4 regions of the Phytopseudomonas daroniae genome follow, and region 1 is predicted to be linked to each of the others. Evidence: riboswitches for the same ligand, from Rfam matches in the RefSeq annotation. Region 1 holds a riboswitch; each other region holds the start of a gene.

Region 1 (4,369 bases):
ACATGCCCAACCAGAATCAGCGCGGTACGACGAAAGCCCTTGGCGCTGACCTTTTCCTCGATATCGGCCAGGGTGCCGAGTACCCAATCCTGATCCGGCCAACTGGCGCGGTGCACCACCGCGATCGGGCAGCTAGCGCCATAGTGCGGCAGCAGGTCGGTGACGATCTTCGGCAGGTGCTGCACGCCCAGGTGGATGGCCATCGTCGCGCCGTGACGAGCCAGGTCATGCAACTGTTCGCCCTCGGGCATCGGTGATTGGCTGCCATAGCGGGTGAGGATCACCGTTTGCGAGACATCGGGCAGCGTCAGCTCGCTTTCCAGCAGCGCGGCACAGGCCGCCGTAGCGGTAACGCCAGGAATGATCTCGAAAGGGATGCCAAGCGCGCGCAGGTGACGAATCTGCTCACCGATGGCGCCGTACAGCGACGGGTCACCCGAATGCACCCGCGCTACGTTCTCGCCGCGCGTGTGGGCGGCGCGCAGCAGGGCGACGATTTCATCCAGATGCAGCTCGGCGGTATTCACCACCAGACTGGCTTGATGGCCTTCGAGCAGTGCTTCGGGCACCAGGGAACCGGCATAGAGGATCACCGGGCACGAACGGATCAGGCGCTGACCCTTCACGGTAATCAGCTCGGGGTCGCCGGGGCCGGCGCCGATGAAGTAGACGGTCATGGGAGTCCTGAGTGTAGGGGAGAAGGCGCTTTGCTCTTCCTGCGTGTTGTTCGGCTTGTCCGATCGCTCGGCGGGGGAGCACCAGCCGGTGGATCGCCACCCGGTGGATCGATAAAGCGTGATCCACCCTACGAATCGCTGCGGGCAACGGCCAGCGTGGCGTTGGCGCTTTTGCGCTTGGTTATCCACAGGCGAGCGGTTCGACTGCTCAACCGTTCGGCCAGGGCCAAAGCGCTGGCCTCTGCAACGCTTGGGCTGCCGGTGACACGCAGGGCAATATCGGAGGTCTGGCTCAGGCGGTCATGGTAACCCGTCAGCACCTCGGCGGGCAGGAAGGTGATGGGCAGGCACAGGTACTCGGCCAGCTGCAGCAGCCCAGGCTCGTCGGCCTTGTGTTCGCTGCTGGCCAGGGCCGTCAGTTCGGCAGTGCTCGAGCCATGCTCGGCCAGCGTGCTGTCGAGCAAGGCCAGCAGCTCGCTCAGCGGGCAATCGCGCCGGCAACCCAGGCCGGCGACGAGGGTAGGGCGCTCGCTCACGCCTGCTTCTGCTCGCGGCCATGGAACCAGGCGGCGACTAGGCCCAGTACCGCCCAGAACGCGGCATTGGTCAGCAGCGAAGCGAGGATGAACTCATGCTCCAGGGCTTCGGGCGCCAGGCTTTCGTGAACCTCCGGGTGAGGGGCGCCGATCAGGTGGGGCAGGGCGAGGATGACCACGCCGAGGATGCGCAGGATCCAGTTGCTGCCAAACGCCAGCAGCGCCAGACCAGCGGCGGTCGAGGCGGCCGTGCCGATCCACCAGTACTGGCGCAGCACCAGCTCTGCGGCGGCGGTACCCGGCAGTTCCGGCGGCAGACCGGCTGAGGGTGCGAGCACGAAGGTGGTGAAACCGGCCAGGCCCCAGAGCAGGCCCTGCCAGGTTTTCTGTGGCGCGCACAGGGTGAACAGGCCGGCGAGCATCAATGCGAAGCCGACGGCGACCACCAGGTTGCTCAGGCCGGTGGACAACAGGCGCTGCCAGCCATCTTCCGGTGCCCAGGCTTCACCCTCGTGGCTGTGGCCGCCAGCGGCGTCATGCTCGTGAGTGGCGCTGGCAGTGTCGTGGCTGTGCTCGATAACGGCAGCGGGCTCTGCGACTTCGAACGTCTCCGCATGCAGAATCAGCGGAGTGACCCACAGGCTTTGCAGCAGGGTCAGTACGATGGCGGCGAGCAGGCCGGCGAAGCCCGCGGTCTGGGCAATACGCTTGATCATTCTGGCGTCCTCAGTGGCACGGAAACGCGGCGCTATGCCGGGTATCGTGGGCGGCATTGTGCAGGGCTTCGACGTGGGAGAACCCGGCGAAAAAGATCAGCGCGGCGCCGAGCAGGCAACTGCCCACGGCCAGGATCAGACGCTGTGACAGGGGAAGTGAAACGGAGGTGGACAGAGTGCTGGTGGACATGGGCGTGGCCTTCTGCAGGACGAGGAAGTCGAGGCAGAAAGACACAGCGAGAGAGCAGGCAAGGCGGCCTGATATCCGGCGTGTGCCCGCCCACCGCGGGTTGCCAAACGATTACTTCAGGCCGGTCTCCGGGCTCGTGACGACTGTCATGGGACAGTATTGGGTCAGCCTTCCCATGCCTGAGGCACAGTGGCTTCGATAACCCTTCGTACACATACCGTTGCGGGGGCAGCGCCGGACTTGCACCGGCTTCCCGTTTCACCTCGCGCTCGGCGGCGCGAGACACCTGAAACAGCTGCACAAGAACACCATGAAGCGGTGTTTGCGTCAATATGTTGCAAGGCCTGGTGACCCCTGTCGAGATTGACCGCCCGCCAGGCACTGCGTAGCCTTGCCGTCTTCGAGGTTCTTCATGCATCGCCATGGAGCTAGAACCTGTTAAAAGTCTGCTGCGCGTCGGCCCTGCTGCGTTAAAAACAGGCTCGGAATGCTCATGTACAAAAGTACACTCCGCTTCCTCGCCTGTTTTTGCCTTGCAGGACTCTAGCTCGCGAGCCTTTGAACAGGTTCTAAGAGGGAACACGGCAAGCCGTGGCTGCCCCCGCAACTGTAGCAGCGAGCGCATCGCCAACCGCCACTGGGAAACCGGGAAGGCCGGCTACGCGCCATGACCTGTGAGCCAGGAGACCTGCCTCGATAACGCTTTCGACAACCGGGCGGGGTGATCCGGTGATGCCTTCGTGCCAGCTTCGGCTTGTGCCTGCCATCTATTGCCCGCTCGCCGTTTCTCCAGACGCCAGGGGCCTCCATGAAAACGCTCGCCAAACTTCCCGTCACCATCGTCACCGGTTTCCTCGGTGCCGGTAAGACCACCTTGCTGCGGCACATGTTGGAAAACGCCGAGGGCCGCCGTATCGCGGTGATCGTCAACGAGTTCGGCGAACTGGGTATCGATGGTGAAATCCTCAAGCAGTGTTCCATCGGCTGCACCGAGGAAGAGGCTAATGGCCGCGTTTTCGAACTGGCCAACGGCTGCCTGTGCTGCACCGTACAGGAAGAGTTCTTCCCGGTGATGCGCGAGCTGGTGGAACGCCGCGGCGACCTCGACCATATCCTCATCGAAACCAGCGGCCTGGCCCTGCCCAAGCCGCTGGTACAGGCCTTCAACTGGCCGGAAATCCGCAACGCCTGCACCGTCGATGCGGTGATTACCGTGGTCGACAGCCCGGCGGTGGCCGCCGGCACCTTCGCCGCGTTCCCCGATCAGGTCGATGCCCAGCGCAAGCTCGACCCCAATCTCGATCACGAATCGCCCCTGCACGAGCTTTTCGCCGACCAACTGGCGAGCGCTGATCTGGTGATCCTCAACAAGGCCGACCTGCTCGATGCCGACGCCCTGGCGGCGGTGCGCACCGAAGTTGGCGAAGAGCTGCCGCCGGCGGTCAAGGTGGTCGAAGCCCATGGCGGTTCCCTACCGCTCAATGTGCTGCTGGGCCTGAACAGCGAGACCGAACTGCACATCGAAGGCCGCAAGACCCATCACGACAATGAGGAGGAAGACCACGATCACGACGAGTTCGACTCGTTCCACGTGGAACTACCGCAAATCGATGAAGCCCGCCTGCTCGCCGCGCTGAAGGACGTAGTGGCCAGGCACGGCATCCTGCGTATCAAAGGCTTCGTCGCCGTTCCGAACAAGCCAATGCGCCTGCTGCTGCAAGGTGTCGGCCTGCGTTTCGACAAGCACTTCGACCGTGCCTGGCAGGCTGATGAGGCGCGGGTTACCCGCCTTATCGTGATTGGCCAGGAGCTCGATCACACAGCCATCGCTGCCGAGCTGAAAGCGGCGCTCAAATGAAGCTTCAAGCTGCAAGCCTCAAGCCACAAGTGAAAGCCAGAAGCTTGGCTGCGGGCTGTTCCTGCTTGCAGCTTGTAGCTTGTAGCTTGTAGCTCGCTTAGATGCATCTTCTGCGTACTCAGCCCGGACAGTCGTTACCGGCCGACAGCATCGCCGACCTCGGCCAGACGCCTTCCGAGCTGGTGGTGTTGTGCACCGGTGATTCGCACTTGTCGCTGCTGGCCGAGGTCGCCTGCCATCTGCCCGAGGACTACCCCAGTCTGCGCCTGGCCAGCCCGGCGCAACTGGGCAACAACGCCTCGGTGGATTTCTACGTCGAGCAGGTGCTGCAGCACGCCAAGGTGATCCTGATCTCCGTGCATGGCGGTGTCAGCTACTGGCGCTACGGCATC
Region 2 (4,369 bases), on a different contig from region 1:
AGCGCTGAAGGCGTGATCGTTCATGGCCGCAACAATGCCGCTGCAGTGGCCGGATTGGACGGCAAGTAAAAGTGAATATAGGACGCGGTAAGTCGACCGAGACGGAACACCGCCTCGCTCACCGGCTTGTCGTTGGGGCACTCGCCGAGGGCCAGCGGCTGCAGATCGGACTCGAGGCGTGAATGGTGATAGCTGTGCCCACGCAGCAACCCTTCGGGCAGCGTCACCGCCTGCAGCGCCAGGGCGACCAGGCGCTTCTGCATCTGTGCGTGGCCGGGCACCAGCCCGGCCAGTTCGGCTCGCTCACCGGCCACATCGCTCAGCGCATCGAGCAGGTAGAGCATGCCACCGCACTCGGCGAGGATCGGTTTGCCGGCATGCTGATGAGCCGAGATGGCCTCGATCATCGAGCGATTAGCCGCCAACGCCTGCAGATGCAGTTCGGGGTAACCGCCGGGCAGATAAAGGCTATCCACCTCGGGTAGCTGCTCATCGGCCAGCGGACTGAAGAACACCAGGGTCGCGCCCATCTGCTCCAGCAGATCGAGATTGGCCTGATAGGTGAAAGCAAAGGATGAGTCACGGGCCACGCCGATACGCACACCATCCAGCAGTGGCTGTACGGGCGACATCGGCGGAGCCGCGAAAGTCACGGGCGGCGGCAGAGTTACGGTCGCCGTCTGCGCGAGAGCGTCGGCAGCGGTATCCAGACGTACATCGAGGTCGGCAAGTTCACCTGCCTGCACCAGCCCCAGGTGCCGGCTCGGCAATTCGATGGCGGCGCTGCGCGGCAGTGAGCCGTACCAGCGAATGGATTCCGGCAGGCTGTCACGGATCAGGTCATTGTGCCGCCCGGGGTTGACGCGATTACCGAGCACGCCGGAGAACGGCAGATCAGGCTGATAGCTGGCCAGGCCGACGGCAAGCGCACCGAAGGTCTGGGCCATGGCCGAGCCATCGATCACGCCCAACACCGGCACACCGAAGCGGCGAGCCAGGTCGGCGGCGGACGGCGAGCCGTCGAACAGGCCCATCACCCCCTCGATGAGAATCAGGTCAGCCTCGCCAGCGGCCTCCCACAACAGGCGGCGGCTCTCGGCCTCACCGACCATCCACAGATCCAGCTGATACACCGGGTTGCCACTGGCGCGGGACAGGATCATCGGGTCGAGAAAGTCCGGCCCGCATTTGAATACCCGCACGCGCTTGCCCTGGCGGGAGTGCAGGCGTGCCAAGGCAGCCGTAACGGTCGTTTTGCCCTGCCCCGACGCCGGGGCCGCGATCAACAGTGCCGGGCAGTGACGCGGCGCGCGTTCGCCAGCATCGGGACTGGAAACCATACTCATCAGAATTCGACGCCTTTCTGCGCTTTGACGCCGGACTTGAAGGCATGCTTCACGAGCGTCATCTCGGTAACGGTATCCGCCGCCTCGATCATCGCTGGTGGCGCGCCACGGCCGGTGACCACCACATGCTGCAGCTCGGGGCGCGATTCGATATCACGCAGCACCACATCCACATCCAGATAACCATGCTTGAGGGCGATGTTCAGCTCGTCCAGCACCACCAGGGCGATCTGCGGGTCGCTCAGCAGTTGCCGAGCGACCTCCCAGGCCCGATGGGCTTTCTCGATGTCGCGCTGGCGATCCTGGGTGTCCCAGGTGTAGCCCTCGCCCATCACGTGATAGCTGACCTCATCGGGAAAACGGCGGAAGAAATGCTCTTCGCCGGTGGCCATGCCGCCCTTGATGAATTGCACCACGCCAACTTTCAGCCCATGACCCAGCGCGCGGGCGACCATGCCGAAGGCAGAACTGCTCTTGCCCTTGCCATTGCCGCTGTGTACCAGCAACAGCCCGTACTCGTCCTGAGCTTGAGCGATCTTCTCGTCCATCAGGGCTTTCTTGCGCGCCATGCGGGCGTTGTGTCGCGCATCGCGCTCTGTCGATTCGCGGCTTGGGGATGGGCTCATGGGATCTCCTCAGCGCCGGGCTGCCAGGCGCACGCAGGTGAAACGGTCGGGCAGGAACCAGGCTCATGCCGAACAATAAAAGGCTCACACAGAGGGAAGGCGGGCGCTGACCGGATCGATCGCGCATCGGCCGCGCCCACCGCGCAACTCAGGAAAGCGACAGGCCGGTCTCCGGGCTTGCGAGCGCCGCGTCTGATCCAGACGCAGCCACCAGCGCCGCCTTCCCGTATCAGCGATACAGTGGCAAAAAACGCGGTTTGACTCGTTTACCGTTGCGGGGGCAGCGTCGGCATTGCCTGCTTAATAGAGCAGTGGCGCACCGACTTCCCAGTTTCACCCCCGGTCGAAAGCGGGGACACCTGAAGCAAGCGACGAAGGGTAAGGATTGGCTGCGCCAGCGTCAATCGAAGACTCAGGGATGGCTGGCCAGCTCGACCGGAAAGACGCGCTTGGCTTCGATGTAGGTGCGCTGCCAGTAGCTGTTGCCGAGGCTGTCGAGGCGCACGGTGCCGCCCGAGGACGGCGCATGCACGAAGCGACCTTCACCGACATAGATGCCGGCGTGGCTGACCTGACGGCCGCCATTGGTGGCGAAGAACACCAGATCACCGCTGCGCAGGGCTTCACGCCCGATGGTCGGCGCTCGCATGCTGATCAGCTCGCGCGTCGAACGAGGCAACTGGATGCCGGCTGCATCGCGGTAGACATAACCGATCAAGCCGCTGCAATCGAAGCCACTGGCCGGCGTATTGCCGCCGTAGCGATAAGGCGTGCCGACAAGACCCAGGGCACGAAACAGCACATCGTCGGCACCGCCCTGATAACCGCCAGGAACGGGCGCTACAACGACTGGTTGCGGAACGGGTACCGGCGCTCGACTGGAGCAGGCACTGAGCAGTGCGACGAGAAGCAGGAAGGCGATGCGGACGGTAGCAGTCATGGACGGACGATCCTGGAGCCTGGATGCGTCCTACTCTGCCGCGTTCACAACTGCAGTGCAAGCTTTAGCTTTACGCTGCAGTTCGTTGAAAACCATCAAGATGTTGCCCGATCTCTACAAGACCGGACAGCAGTACCTCAATGCTGGGAGGCCAGATGCTCGGTCGGCGCGAGAGCCAGGACACGCTTGGCTTCGATGAAGGTGCGCTTCCAGTAGCGATCATCCAGGCTATCGACCCGCACACCACCACTGCGGCTGCTGGAAGAATGGATGAACTGATCATCCCCCAGATAGATGCCGGCATGGCTGACACGACCGCGCCCATTGGTGCTGAAGAACACCAGATCACCGGGCTCCAGCTCTTTGCGCTCGACCAGCGGTGCGTCGATCTTGATCATTTCGCGAGTCGAACGCGGCAGTTCCATGCCCAGTTCCTCACGGAACAGATAACCGATGAAGCCACTGCAATCGAAACCGGTTTTCACCGAGCTACCACCGAAGCGGTAGCGGGTACCGACCAGGGAAAGCCCTTTCTCGAGGACACTATCCGCCAGAACCGGAAGCTCATAGGGCGCGTGATCGGCAAAGTCGGCGACTGCGTCGTCTTCGACAGCATCGTTCCTGTCCAGAACAGGCGCTGCGACCACCGGTCTGGCAGGCAGAGAAGCCTGGACAGGGGCGTCGATCTGGGGTTGTGGAGCATGGTTAGCGCAGGCGGCGAGAACCATCGTAAGTGCGAGAGGCACGAGGGGTGCGAAGCGTTTGCGCATGGGCACGACCGTGGCGTGAAAAATTAACAGCCGCGACTATGCCTACTAACAGGGCCATTTGCAAATTCTATGATGCTTTATGTGACTCAGTAGTTCCGGGAAAACATCTAAGGCCCTTTCTTCCATCCTGAAGTCAACCAGATCGCTGACCTCGCTCTGCGACAAATTGACCTCCACCGTCACTCCGCCAGACTGGCATGCGCGCAGCAGCGGCTCGACTATATAAGGAAAGCTGGCACTGGTGCCGACGCTGATCACCAGATCGAAGCCCTTCTCCAACTGCGCACAAAGACGCTCGACGGCCGCCTCCGGCAGCATCTCGCCAAACAGCGTCACGGGCGGGCGCAGCACTCCACCGCAATGCGCGCACAAAGGCGGTAGCGGTCGCTGCAGATGCTCGGCGAGCCGCTCATCCACGCCGCCACACCGCTGGCAGTGAAGTGGCGCCAACTCACCATGGATTTCGATCAGGCGATCCGCCGGACTGCCTGCCAAACGGTGATAGCCGTCGATATTCTGGGTGAGCACCCAGCATTCGGGCTTCAAGGCCTGCAAGTCGGCAATCGTCACATGCCCGGCGTTCGGCCGAGCCGCCAGGCAGGCGGCGCCGAGCTGGGCCAGGTATTTCCAGCACAGCGCCGGGTCGCGGCGCAGCATGTCGCCCGACAGCGCCACCTCGATCGGCAA
Region 3 (4,369 bases), on a different contig from region 1:
CGGGCGTTTGCGGTTCGCCGCGGCGCGCGACGCGCTGGTGGAACTGCTGGGGCACGCTATCAGCAACCTGCGCAAGGAATCCGCGCTGGCCCTTGGGGAGTTGGGCGACGCACAGGCACTGCCAGCGCTGCAGTCTGTCGAGCACGATGCCGACCCGGAAGTGCGCAAGGCGGTGCGCATTGCCATCGGCCAGTTGCGTCTGCCCAATCCATGAGCCAGGCGCCCGTCGCGTTACGCAACAGCGCCACGCAATCGAGACTGACCGTCGACTGGGGGGAAGGGCAGGTGCAGGTGCTCAGTCATGAGCGCTTGCGTGCCGGGTGTCCGTGCTCGAAATGCAGGGCGGCACGCCTGGCACAGCGTATCGACGTGGCACCTGACGGAGTGCGGATTACAGCAATCCATGCTCAGGGCTATGGCGTGCAGCTGGTATTCGATGACGGCCACGACCGCGGCATCTATCCGTGGAGTTACCTGCGTGAGTTGGGAGGCGTGGTGAGTTGAGTTGGTTATTTTCCAGGGCGGGTATGTGCCTGGCATTGCCCGATTGTTACGACACTAATCCTGCTGGACGGCAGCGATCGCTTCGCGCCGGGGGCGACGCTCCTACACGATTTGGCGTCGGACGCCGATCTCGCAGGCACCTCGATAGTGTAGGTGAGGATTTTCACGCGATGTAGGAGCCTCGCCCCCGAGGCGATCGTTTCGCGCCGGGGTTGGTGATTCAAGCCATTTATCCCTTGTTCTTGCGCTGCGGTTTGGGCCGCCCCTGCACGCACTTGAAGCGCGGCTCGGTCTTGCAGATCACGTAGATACGCCCGCGGCGCTTGACGATCTGGCAGTCGCGATGGCGCAGCTTGGCCTGTTTCAGCGAGGCGACGACTTTCATGAGCGGGCTCCAGCGAATCCGGCGAAGCGCTTGTTGAAGCCGGCCACTCGGCCCTCGCTCTTGGTCTGGCGTTGCTGTCCGGTGTAGATCGGGTGCGAGGCGCTGGACACATCCAGTGCGACATAGGGATAGGTGTTGCCATCGCTGTGCTCGCGGGTCTTGTCGGTGCTCACCGTGGAGCCGATCAGCCAGTAGGCGTCGGCCGAGACGTCGTGGAACAGCACGGGGCGGTAATCGGGATGGATGCCGGGTTTCATGGGAACTCCAATTAATATGTTATAAAATAACATTTATCAGTTTATTGATTTTGCTTCTCATTTCAAGCGGAATCTTCAGTGCCTGCTACAAGGCGCAAGCAGATGTAGGGTGGATGACGCTCTTTTCATCCACCAGCCCGTAGGATGGGTGAAACCCATCAATTTCCGATGGGTTTCACCCATCCTACGACCGTCCGCTTGCGCCTTATCCCGGACGGTGGCTTGTCTAGCAGTTGAGCCGGGCGCGATAAACGCGTTGCATTATTGTTATAATATAACAATAATGGCGACAAGGAGTTTCACTACGTTATCCGTTTGCCGCCCGCTATTTTTCCCGTGCTACCGGGAAAGGCAGCAACAACCCGCGGTAAATGGCGCTGCCGTGACGTGACTCGATCGTTTAAGATGCCGCCGCCGGTTTCCGCGAGGAATCAATAGGGAATCCGACGCCACCTCATGTGGCGAAACGGAACTGCCCCCGCAACTGTAGGTACCGAGCATGGCTGCATTCGTGTCACTGGAAGCGATTCCGGGAAGGCCGCAGCAGTGCGTCGACGTACTAGTCAGGAGACCTGCCGGCATAGGGTCTGATCAGCTGCGACGCAGCGGTGGTCGGGCGCTGCAATCGAACCAGCCGGCGGGGTGTCCGGGAGGGGCATCCGTAATCACCTTCCGTAAGGGACAGGTGTGGCCATGGCCGCTTGGCGTGATGTGTTCTCCAGCCTGCGCACTGCCGTTTATGCGTATTCGTTGTTTTGGAGATCACCCGCATGCTCGTGTCTCGTTTCGCCGTTTTCACCGCCGCCCTTGGCCTGTCTTCCATGGCGCTGGCCGCCAGCCCGACCCAATACCCGCTGACTATCGACAACTGTGGCCATGCGCTGAGCTTCGCCGCTGCGCCGAACAACACCGTGACCATCGGCCAGGCCGGCACCGAGATCCTCTATTCTTTGGGGGTTGGCGAGCATCTGGCTGGTACTTCTCTTTGGTTCAGCAACGTACTGCCCGAGTTCGAGGCGCAGAACGACAAGGTCGAGCGCCTGGCCGACAACGACCCGAGCTTCGAGTCGGTGATCAGCAAGCGTCCTGGCCTGGTGGCCGTGCAGTTCGAGTGGATGGTCGGCGAGCAGGGCGTGGTTGCTACCCGCGAGCAGTTCCACGAGCTGAAGATCCCGACTTACATCCTGCCATCCGACTGCGAAGGCAAGGATAACCTGGTCGGTGCCGACGGCACTCGCCTGCAGCCGTTCCAGATCGACAGCCTGTACAAGAGCATCCAGCAACTGGCGCAAATCTTCGATGTGCAGGATGAAGGCGACAAGCTGGTCAGCAGCCTGCAGGAGCGACTCGGCAAGGCGGTTGCAAATGCCGAGCAGCGCCAGGCCAGGCAGATCTCCGCTGCGTTCTGGTTCTCCAGCGCCGACCTGGATCTCGATCCCTACATGGCCGGGCAGAAGGGCGTCGCTGACTACATGATGAAATCCCTGGGCCTGCGCAATGTGGTCGAGTCCAGCGAGGAGTGGCCAACCGTGGGCTGGGAAACCCTGGCCAAGGCCAACCCGACCGTGCTGGTGCTGGCGCGCATGGATCGCCGCCGTTTCCCGGCTGACGATGTGGAGAAGAAGCTCGAGTTCCTGCGCAACGATCCGGTGGCCAAGCACATGGATGCAGTGAAGAACGGCCGTATCGTGATCCTCGATGCCGACGGCATGCAGGCTTCGCTGCGCATGATCGCCGGCATCGAAACCCTGGCCAAGGCCGTTGACGGGTTCGATATCCAGAAATGATGGCTCGCGGTACTCACCTGTTCCTGCTGACGCTCATTTGCCTGCTGTTGCTGGCCGTGGCGGTGGTCGCCGGTGTGGCGCTGGGCGAAACGCCGATTGCGCTATCGGTAGTGTTCCAGGTGTTGGCCAACAAGCTGTTCGGCACTGGCTTCGTGCTCGATCCGATCGACCAGGGCATCGTCTGGAACTACCGCCTGACCCGCGCCCTGGTCGCGGCCTGCTGTGGCGCCGGACTGGCGGTATCCGGCGTGGTACTGCAGGCGCTGCTGCGCAATCCGTTGGCCGATCCTTATCTGCTCGGGATTTCCGCAGGGGCCTCCACCGGCGCGGTTTCGGTAGCGCTGCTGGGGCTGGGCGCGGGGATGCTGTCGCTGTCCATGGGCGCCTTTATCGGCGCCATCGCCGCCTTCAGCCTGGTCGCGCTGTTGGCCCGCGCTGCCGGTGGCGGCGCCATGAATGGCACTGGGCAGATCATTCTCGCCGGTATCGCCGGTTCCCAGCTGTTCAACGCCGTGACCTCGCTGCTGATCACCAAATCAGCCAGCGCCGAGCAGGCCCGCGGCATCATGTTCTGGTTGCTCGGTAACCTCAGCGGAGTCAATTGGCACGACGTGGCGCTGGCCGTGCCCGTGGCCCTGGCCGGTGTGTTGCTGGTGGCCTGGCATACCCGGGCGCTGGATGCCTTCACCTTCGGCGCCGAATCGGCGGCATCCCTCGGTGTGCCGGTACGCCGGGTGCAGGCCACGCTGATCGCCAGCGCGGCGCTGGTCACCGCGGTGATGGTGTCGATCGTCGGCTCCATCGGTTTCGTCGGCCTGGTGATTCCCCATGCCGCGCGTTTACTGGTTGGCGTGCGTCATGGTCGGCTGGTGCCGGTCAGTGCCCTGATCGGCGCGATATTCCTGATTGCCGCCGATGTGCTGTCGCGTACCGTGATCAAGGGCCAGGTGCTGCCCATCGGTGTGGTGACCGCGCTGATCGGCGCGCCGGCCTTTGCAGTGATCCTGGTGCGTGGGAGGCGAGCGCGATGAGCACGGTGCTGCAGTGCAGCGATCTGGGCTGGTCGGTGAAAGGGCGCGCCATTGTCGCCGGCGTCGATCTGCAGCTGCGTCAGGGCGAGACACTCGGCCTGATCGGCCCCAACGGTTCCGGCAAGTCGACCCTGCTCAAGCTGCTGTCCGGCATTCGCGTGCCCGGCACTGGGCAGGTGCGGCTGCAGGGCAGGCCGCTGGCGAGCCTGAGCCGCCGCGAAGTGGCCCGGCAGTTGGCCTTCGTCGAGCAGCAGGCCGAGACCGCCGACGCGGTGACCGCGCGCGATGCCGTGGAGCTGGGCCGCACGCCCTGGCTGTCGGCCTTGCAGCCCTGGTCGGCCGAGGATGAACGGATCGTCGTCCAGGCCCTGGCCGATGTGGACATGGCCGAAATGCCGGAACGTG
Region 4 (4,369 bases), 150 kb from region 1:
GATGCCCGCCTGCCGGCTGCCGGCCTGCAGCCTTTCGGCCAGGCGCCCGGCATCGGCCTTGGTGTCGGCCAGGCCCTTGGCGCAACCGCTCGAACCGGTACAGGCGATGACGCGTGTCAACGGCGCATCGGCATCGACCAGCAGACCGAGCCCTTCCAGCGCCTGGGCAGCTGTCTTCGCATCGGCCTCGGCGATATTCGGCAGCAACACGCTCTGCCAGGGGGTCAGGCGCAGGCTGCCATCGCCCAGACGCCGAGCCAGAGCGGCCAGGCCAAGCAGTTGTTCAGCGTCGATTCGGCCCAACGGCGGCACCCCGCCGATATACACCAGACCAGGCTGGCGCTGGGCGCCGATACCGATATGGGCCTGGGGTTCGGCAGGGCTGCGCCGCCACTGATCCGCGCTCAGCAGAACGTCACCCAGACGTTCGCCCAGGCGCTGCAGCAGTTCGGCGGCCGGGTGGCTGACGAGCAGATGGCGCATGCGCGTCTGCTCGGGGCTGGCCAGTTCGAGAAACAGATCGAGCAGCGCCAGCAGCAGATCATGGGCATGCGCCTCGGGCACCACTGCCAGCGCGGGCGCATCGCCAGGTGCCTGTGGCGGGCAACCGGCCAGGCCGAAGGCATAGCCGATCTGGCCATCCAGCGGCAGGGCGCTGAGCCAGATATCGTGGGGATGTTCGAGCATGGCAAGGCGTTCGCCGCCATCGAGCAGCAGGGCGAACTTGGGCGACAGCGCGTGCAGGCGCGGCGTGTTCTCCAGGGTCGTCAGCAAGCGTGCGGCCAGCGCCGACACGTCGACCAGCGCCGCCGGATCGAGGCCGGCGGCGGGGCTGACCATCAGGTTGCGCACATCGTCGGCACCGGGTGAGTTCGGGCCGAGACCCGCAGCCAGCAGCTCGCCGATCAGCGCATCTTCACTGCCGGCATGGATGCCGCGGATCTGCAGGTTGGCGCGGTTGGTGGCTTCGAGCACGCCGCCTGCATGGCGTTGCGCGGCCTGGGCGATGCGCTCGGCCTGGCTGGCGTCGAGGCGGCCGCAGGCCAGCTTGATCCGGCAGATACCGCCGTCCTTCGCCTGCACGATACGCAGCAACCCCGGACAGGCCGAGGGGCGAAAGGCTGGAGATGGATTGCACTGGGCCTGTTTCAACGGATCACCGGGGTCGGGTCACATGGGCATCCGTTCGAGGATAGGCCAGAGAAGGTCGAGCTTCTATCACCGGGACACCCCGCCCGGTGTGGGCACATGCGACTGAATCCGTCGGCAGGTCTCCTGGCTCGCAGGTCATGGCGCGTGGCCGGCCTTCCCGGTTTCCCAGTGGCGGTTGGCACATGCGCTCGCTGCGTACAGTTGCGGGGGCAGCCACGCGGCAGAATGCTCCGCTCGTGTTCCCTCTTAGGCCCGCGCCTACGTACCACGTAGCCGACGGACACCGACGAAGACGCTATTATGCCCGCTTTGCCCACCCGGATGAAAAGCCGCGTCGTCGGATACTCCCGTTCCGGTATGTGCGCGGAAGGCCCGAAGCGGCCTTTTGTAGGGTGGACGACGCTTTATCCGTCCACCGCCTTACCATCGTAAATGGTGGACAAAAAGAGCGTTGTCCACAGGACTGACAATTGAGGAAAACGCATGACACCCTGGCTGACCGTCGTGGGCATTGGAGAAGACGGCTATGCCGGCCTCGGCAAGGCGGCGCGGCATGCCCTGCTCAAGGCTGGCCAGGTGTTCGGCAGCGAACGCCAGTTGGCCCTGCTGCCGCGCTGCATCGGTGCCACGCGTCTGGCCTGGCCCAGGCCCTTTTCCCTGGCACCGGTGCTGGCGCAGCGCGGCACGCCGGTCTGCGTGCTGGCCAGCGGTGACCCGATGCTCTTCGGTGTCGGTGCCAGCCTGGCTCGCGAGTTGCCGAGCGAGGAGCTGCACATCCTGCCGGCGCCTTCGTCCTGCTCGCTGGCGGCGGCTCGCCTGGGCTGGCCGCTGCAGACCACGACCCTGGTCTCGCTGGTTGGCCGACCGCTGGCGGCACTCAATGCGCAGATTCATCCCGGCGTGCGCCTGCTGGTGCTGAGCAATGATGGCGCGAGCCCGGCAGCCATCGCCGAGCTGCTATGCGAGCGCGGTTTCGGGCCCAGTCGGCTGAGCGTCTTCGAGCACCTGGGCGGTGAGCGGGAGCGGCGGATCGACGGCCTGGCCGGGGGCTGGTCGCTGGATCGGGCGGCCGATCTCAACCTGGTGGCGATCGACTGCGTGGCCGGCGATGACGCCAGGTGTCTGCCGCTCACGCCCGGTCTGCCGGACGACGCCTATCGTCATGATGGGCAACTCACCAAGCGCGACGTGCGCGCCATCACCCTGGCGCGTTTGGCGCCGCTGCCCGGCGAACTGCTCTGGGATGTCGGTGCCGGCTGCGGCTCCATTGGCATCGAGTGGCTGCGCGCTCATCCCGCTTGTCGGGCCATCGCCATCGAGGCTGACGAAGGGCGCCAGGGCCATATCATCCACAACCGCGATGCCCTCGGCGTGCCGGGGCTGCAACTGGTGGCCGGGCGGGCACCCGAGGCGCTGGAGGGGCTGGCGGCGCCAGATGCGATCTTCATCGGCGGCGGCGTTACCGCACCCGGTGTGCTGGATAGCTGCTGGCGCGGGCTCAAGCCGGGTGGCCGGCTGGTGGCCAATGCCGTGACCCTGCAGAGCGAAGCGGCGCTGATCGCCTTTCGCGGTGAACACGGCGGCGAGCTGACCCGCATCGAAGTGGCTCAGGCCCGGCCACTCGGTGGTTTCGACACCTGGCGCGCCGCGTTGCCGATCACCCTGCTGCACGTCAGCAAGCCGGCCGAGTCGTCATGACCCGCGTGCTGTTGCTGGGCGGTATCGGTGAGGCGCTGAGTCTCGCCCGGCGCCTTGGGCCGGCGCACATATACAGCCTGGCCGGGTTGGGCAGGGTGCCGGATGACCTCGCTTGCCAGGTGCGCATCGGTGGTTTCGGCGGCGCCGAGGGCCTTGCTGGCTTCATCCGCGAGCAGGGAATCGATCTGCTGGTCGACGCGACCCACCCCTATGCCGCGCAGATCAGCCATAACGCCGCCCGCGCCGCGCAACGGGCAGGGATCGCCTGCTGGGCACTGCGTCGGCCGGGCTGGCAGGCCTTGCCTGGGGATGACTGGCGCGAGGTATTCGATTGGCCGACGCTGATCGCGGCACTCGGCGATTTTCAGCGGCCACTGTTCACCCTCGGCCGCGAACCACTGGAGCATCTGCAGGAGATTCCCGCCCACCAGCACTGGACGGTGCGCTGTCTGCAAAGTCAGCCCGCTACAGCACGCGCCGAGGTGATCGGCGCCCGCGGGCCATTCAGCCTGGAAGACGAGCGCGCGCTGTTCGAGCGCCTGGATTGCGATGTGCTGGTGAGCAAGAACAGTGGCAGCGCCGCCACCGAGCACAAACTGCAGGTCGCCCGTGAGCGCGGTGTGCCGGTGCTGGTGTTGCAGCGTCCGGAGCTGCCTGCGGTCGAGCGGCAGTTCGAGGCGCCTGAGGCGCTGTGGCAGGCGCTGCTGGCAATCGGTATCTGAACGGCTGCTACACTGCCGCCCTTTTATGGAGCCCCCATGACCACCACGCCATACGCTCAGGTGCTGTTCGCCGGCCCGGATCTGCTGCAGGGATCGTTCGCCGAGCTGTTTCGTGCCCGCCTGGTCGAGCTGCGTGGGCAGGGTGCGTTGGCGGAAATCGTCGATACCGCGGCGGGTCACGACGACCTCTGGCTGCGTGTGCGTGAGGGCAGCGGAACGTTGCTGGTGATCGACCTCGAAGCACAGAGCAGCAGCCAGCATGTCGACTGGCTGCGCAGCGAACTGGCCGGCCTGGTCGATCCTTCACGGGTTTTCGTCACCAGCCTGTTCGGCCAGCTCGACGCCGATGCGGCAGCGGCCGCCTGTGCACTGATCGAACGGCCGGAACTGCACCTGAGCTGCGTCGACGTACCGGCGCTGCCATCCAGCCATGCCTGGTCGAAGATCCCCGCCCACCAATACCGTGTGTTGCTTTGCAACGGCCCACGCTGCACCCGGCGCGGAGCCCTGCCGTTGTGGAAGGCGCTGCGCGAGCGGGTCAAGGCGGCCGGTCGGCTGGAGTGTGACGGTGGTGTGCATATCACCCGCACCCAGTGCCAGTTTCCCTGCGACCAGGGGCCGACCCTGAGCGTCTATCCACCCGGCGCCTGGTACCGGATCCGCAGCGAGGCGGACGTGGCGCGGCTGGTGGACGAGCAACTGATCCACGGCCGCCCGGTACCCGAGCTGTCGATTCGGGACGTGACGGACTCACGGCGCTGATTGTTTCACGCTATCGCTTCGATAGCCTCGAATAG

Evidence for each region. Region 1 has a riboswitch for cobalamin ahead of DNK10_RS12180 (CbtB domain-containing protein). Riboswitches for the same ligand answer to the same signal wherever they lie in the genome.
Region 2: another riboswitch for cobalamin. It lies ahead of cobO (cob(I)yrinic acid a,c-diamide adenosyltransferase); the one in region 1 lies ahead of DNK10_RS12180 (CbtB domain-containing protein).
Region 3: another riboswitch for cobalamin. It lies ahead of DNK10_RS16840 (ABC transporter substrate-binding protein); the one in region 1 lies ahead of DNK10_RS12180 (CbtB domain-containing protein).
Region 4: another riboswitch for cobalamin. It lies ahead of cobG (precorrin-3B synthase); the one in region 1 lies ahead of DNK10_RS12180 (CbtB domain-containing protein).

The regions. Positions count from the first base shown of each region.
Region 1 is NZ_QJUJ01000004.1:293,908-298,276, reverse strand. It holds gene cobM (precorrin-4 C(11)-methyltransferase) at 1-677, opposite strand, end outside; gene DNK10_RS12190 (cobalamin biosynthesis protein) at 806-1,213, opposite strand; gene DNK10_RS12185 (CbtA family protein) at 1,210-1,929, opposite strand; gene DNK10_RS12180 (CbtB domain-containing protein) at 1,940-2,119, opposite strand; cobalamin riboswitch at 2,222-2,424, opposite strand; cobalamin riboswitch at 2,648-2,829, shown strand; gene cobW (cobalamin biosynthesis protein CobW) at 2,928-3,977, shown strand; gene cobN (cobaltochelatase subunit CobN) at 4,079-4,369, shown strand, end outside.
Region 2 is NZ_QJUJ01000005.1:278,488-282,856, forward strand. It holds gene bluB (5,6-dimethylbenzimidazole synthase) at 1-24, opposite strand, end outside; gene DNK10_RS14715 (cobyrinic acid a,c-diamide synthase CobB) at 21-1,340, opposite strand; gene cobO (cob(I)yrinic acid a,c-diamide adenosyltransferase) at 1,346-1,972, opposite strand; cobalamin riboswitch at 2,118-2,350, opposite strand; gene DNK10_RS14725 (C40 family peptidase) at 2,385-2,912, opposite strand; gene DNK10_RS14730 (C40 family peptidase) at 3,050-3,682, opposite strand; gene DNK10_RS14735 (NAD-dependent protein deacylase) at 3,728-4,369, opposite strand, start outside.
Region 3 is NZ_QJUJ01000007.1:76,311-80,679, forward strand. It holds gene DNK10_RS16820 (HEAT repeat domain-containing protein) at 1-214, shown strand, start outside; gene DNK10_RS16825 (DUF971 domain-containing protein) at 211-504, shown strand; gene ykgO (type B 50S ribosomal protein L36) at 734-889, opposite strand; gene DNK10_RS16835 (type B 50S ribosomal protein L31) at 886-1,146, opposite strand; cobalamin riboswitch at 1,545-1,740, shown strand; gene DNK10_RS16840 (ABC transporter substrate-binding protein) at 1,917-2,933, shown strand; gene DNK10_RS16845 (FecCD family ABC transporter permease) at 2,930-3,964, shown strand; gene DNK10_RS16850 (ABC transporter ATP-binding protein) at 3,961-4,369, shown strand, end outside.
Region 4 is NZ_QJUJ01000004.1:438,940-443,308, forward strand. It holds gene cobG (precorrin-3B synthase) at 1-1,152, opposite strand, end outside; cobalamin riboswitch at 1,249-1,455, opposite strand; gene cbiE (precorrin-6y C5,15-methyltransferase (decarboxylating) subunit CbiE) at 1,636-2,850, shown strand; gene DNK10_RS12845 (cobalt-precorrin-6A reductase) at 2,847-3,572, shown strand; gene DNK10_RS12850 ((2Fe-2S) ferredoxin domain-containing protein) at 3,609-4,334, shown strand.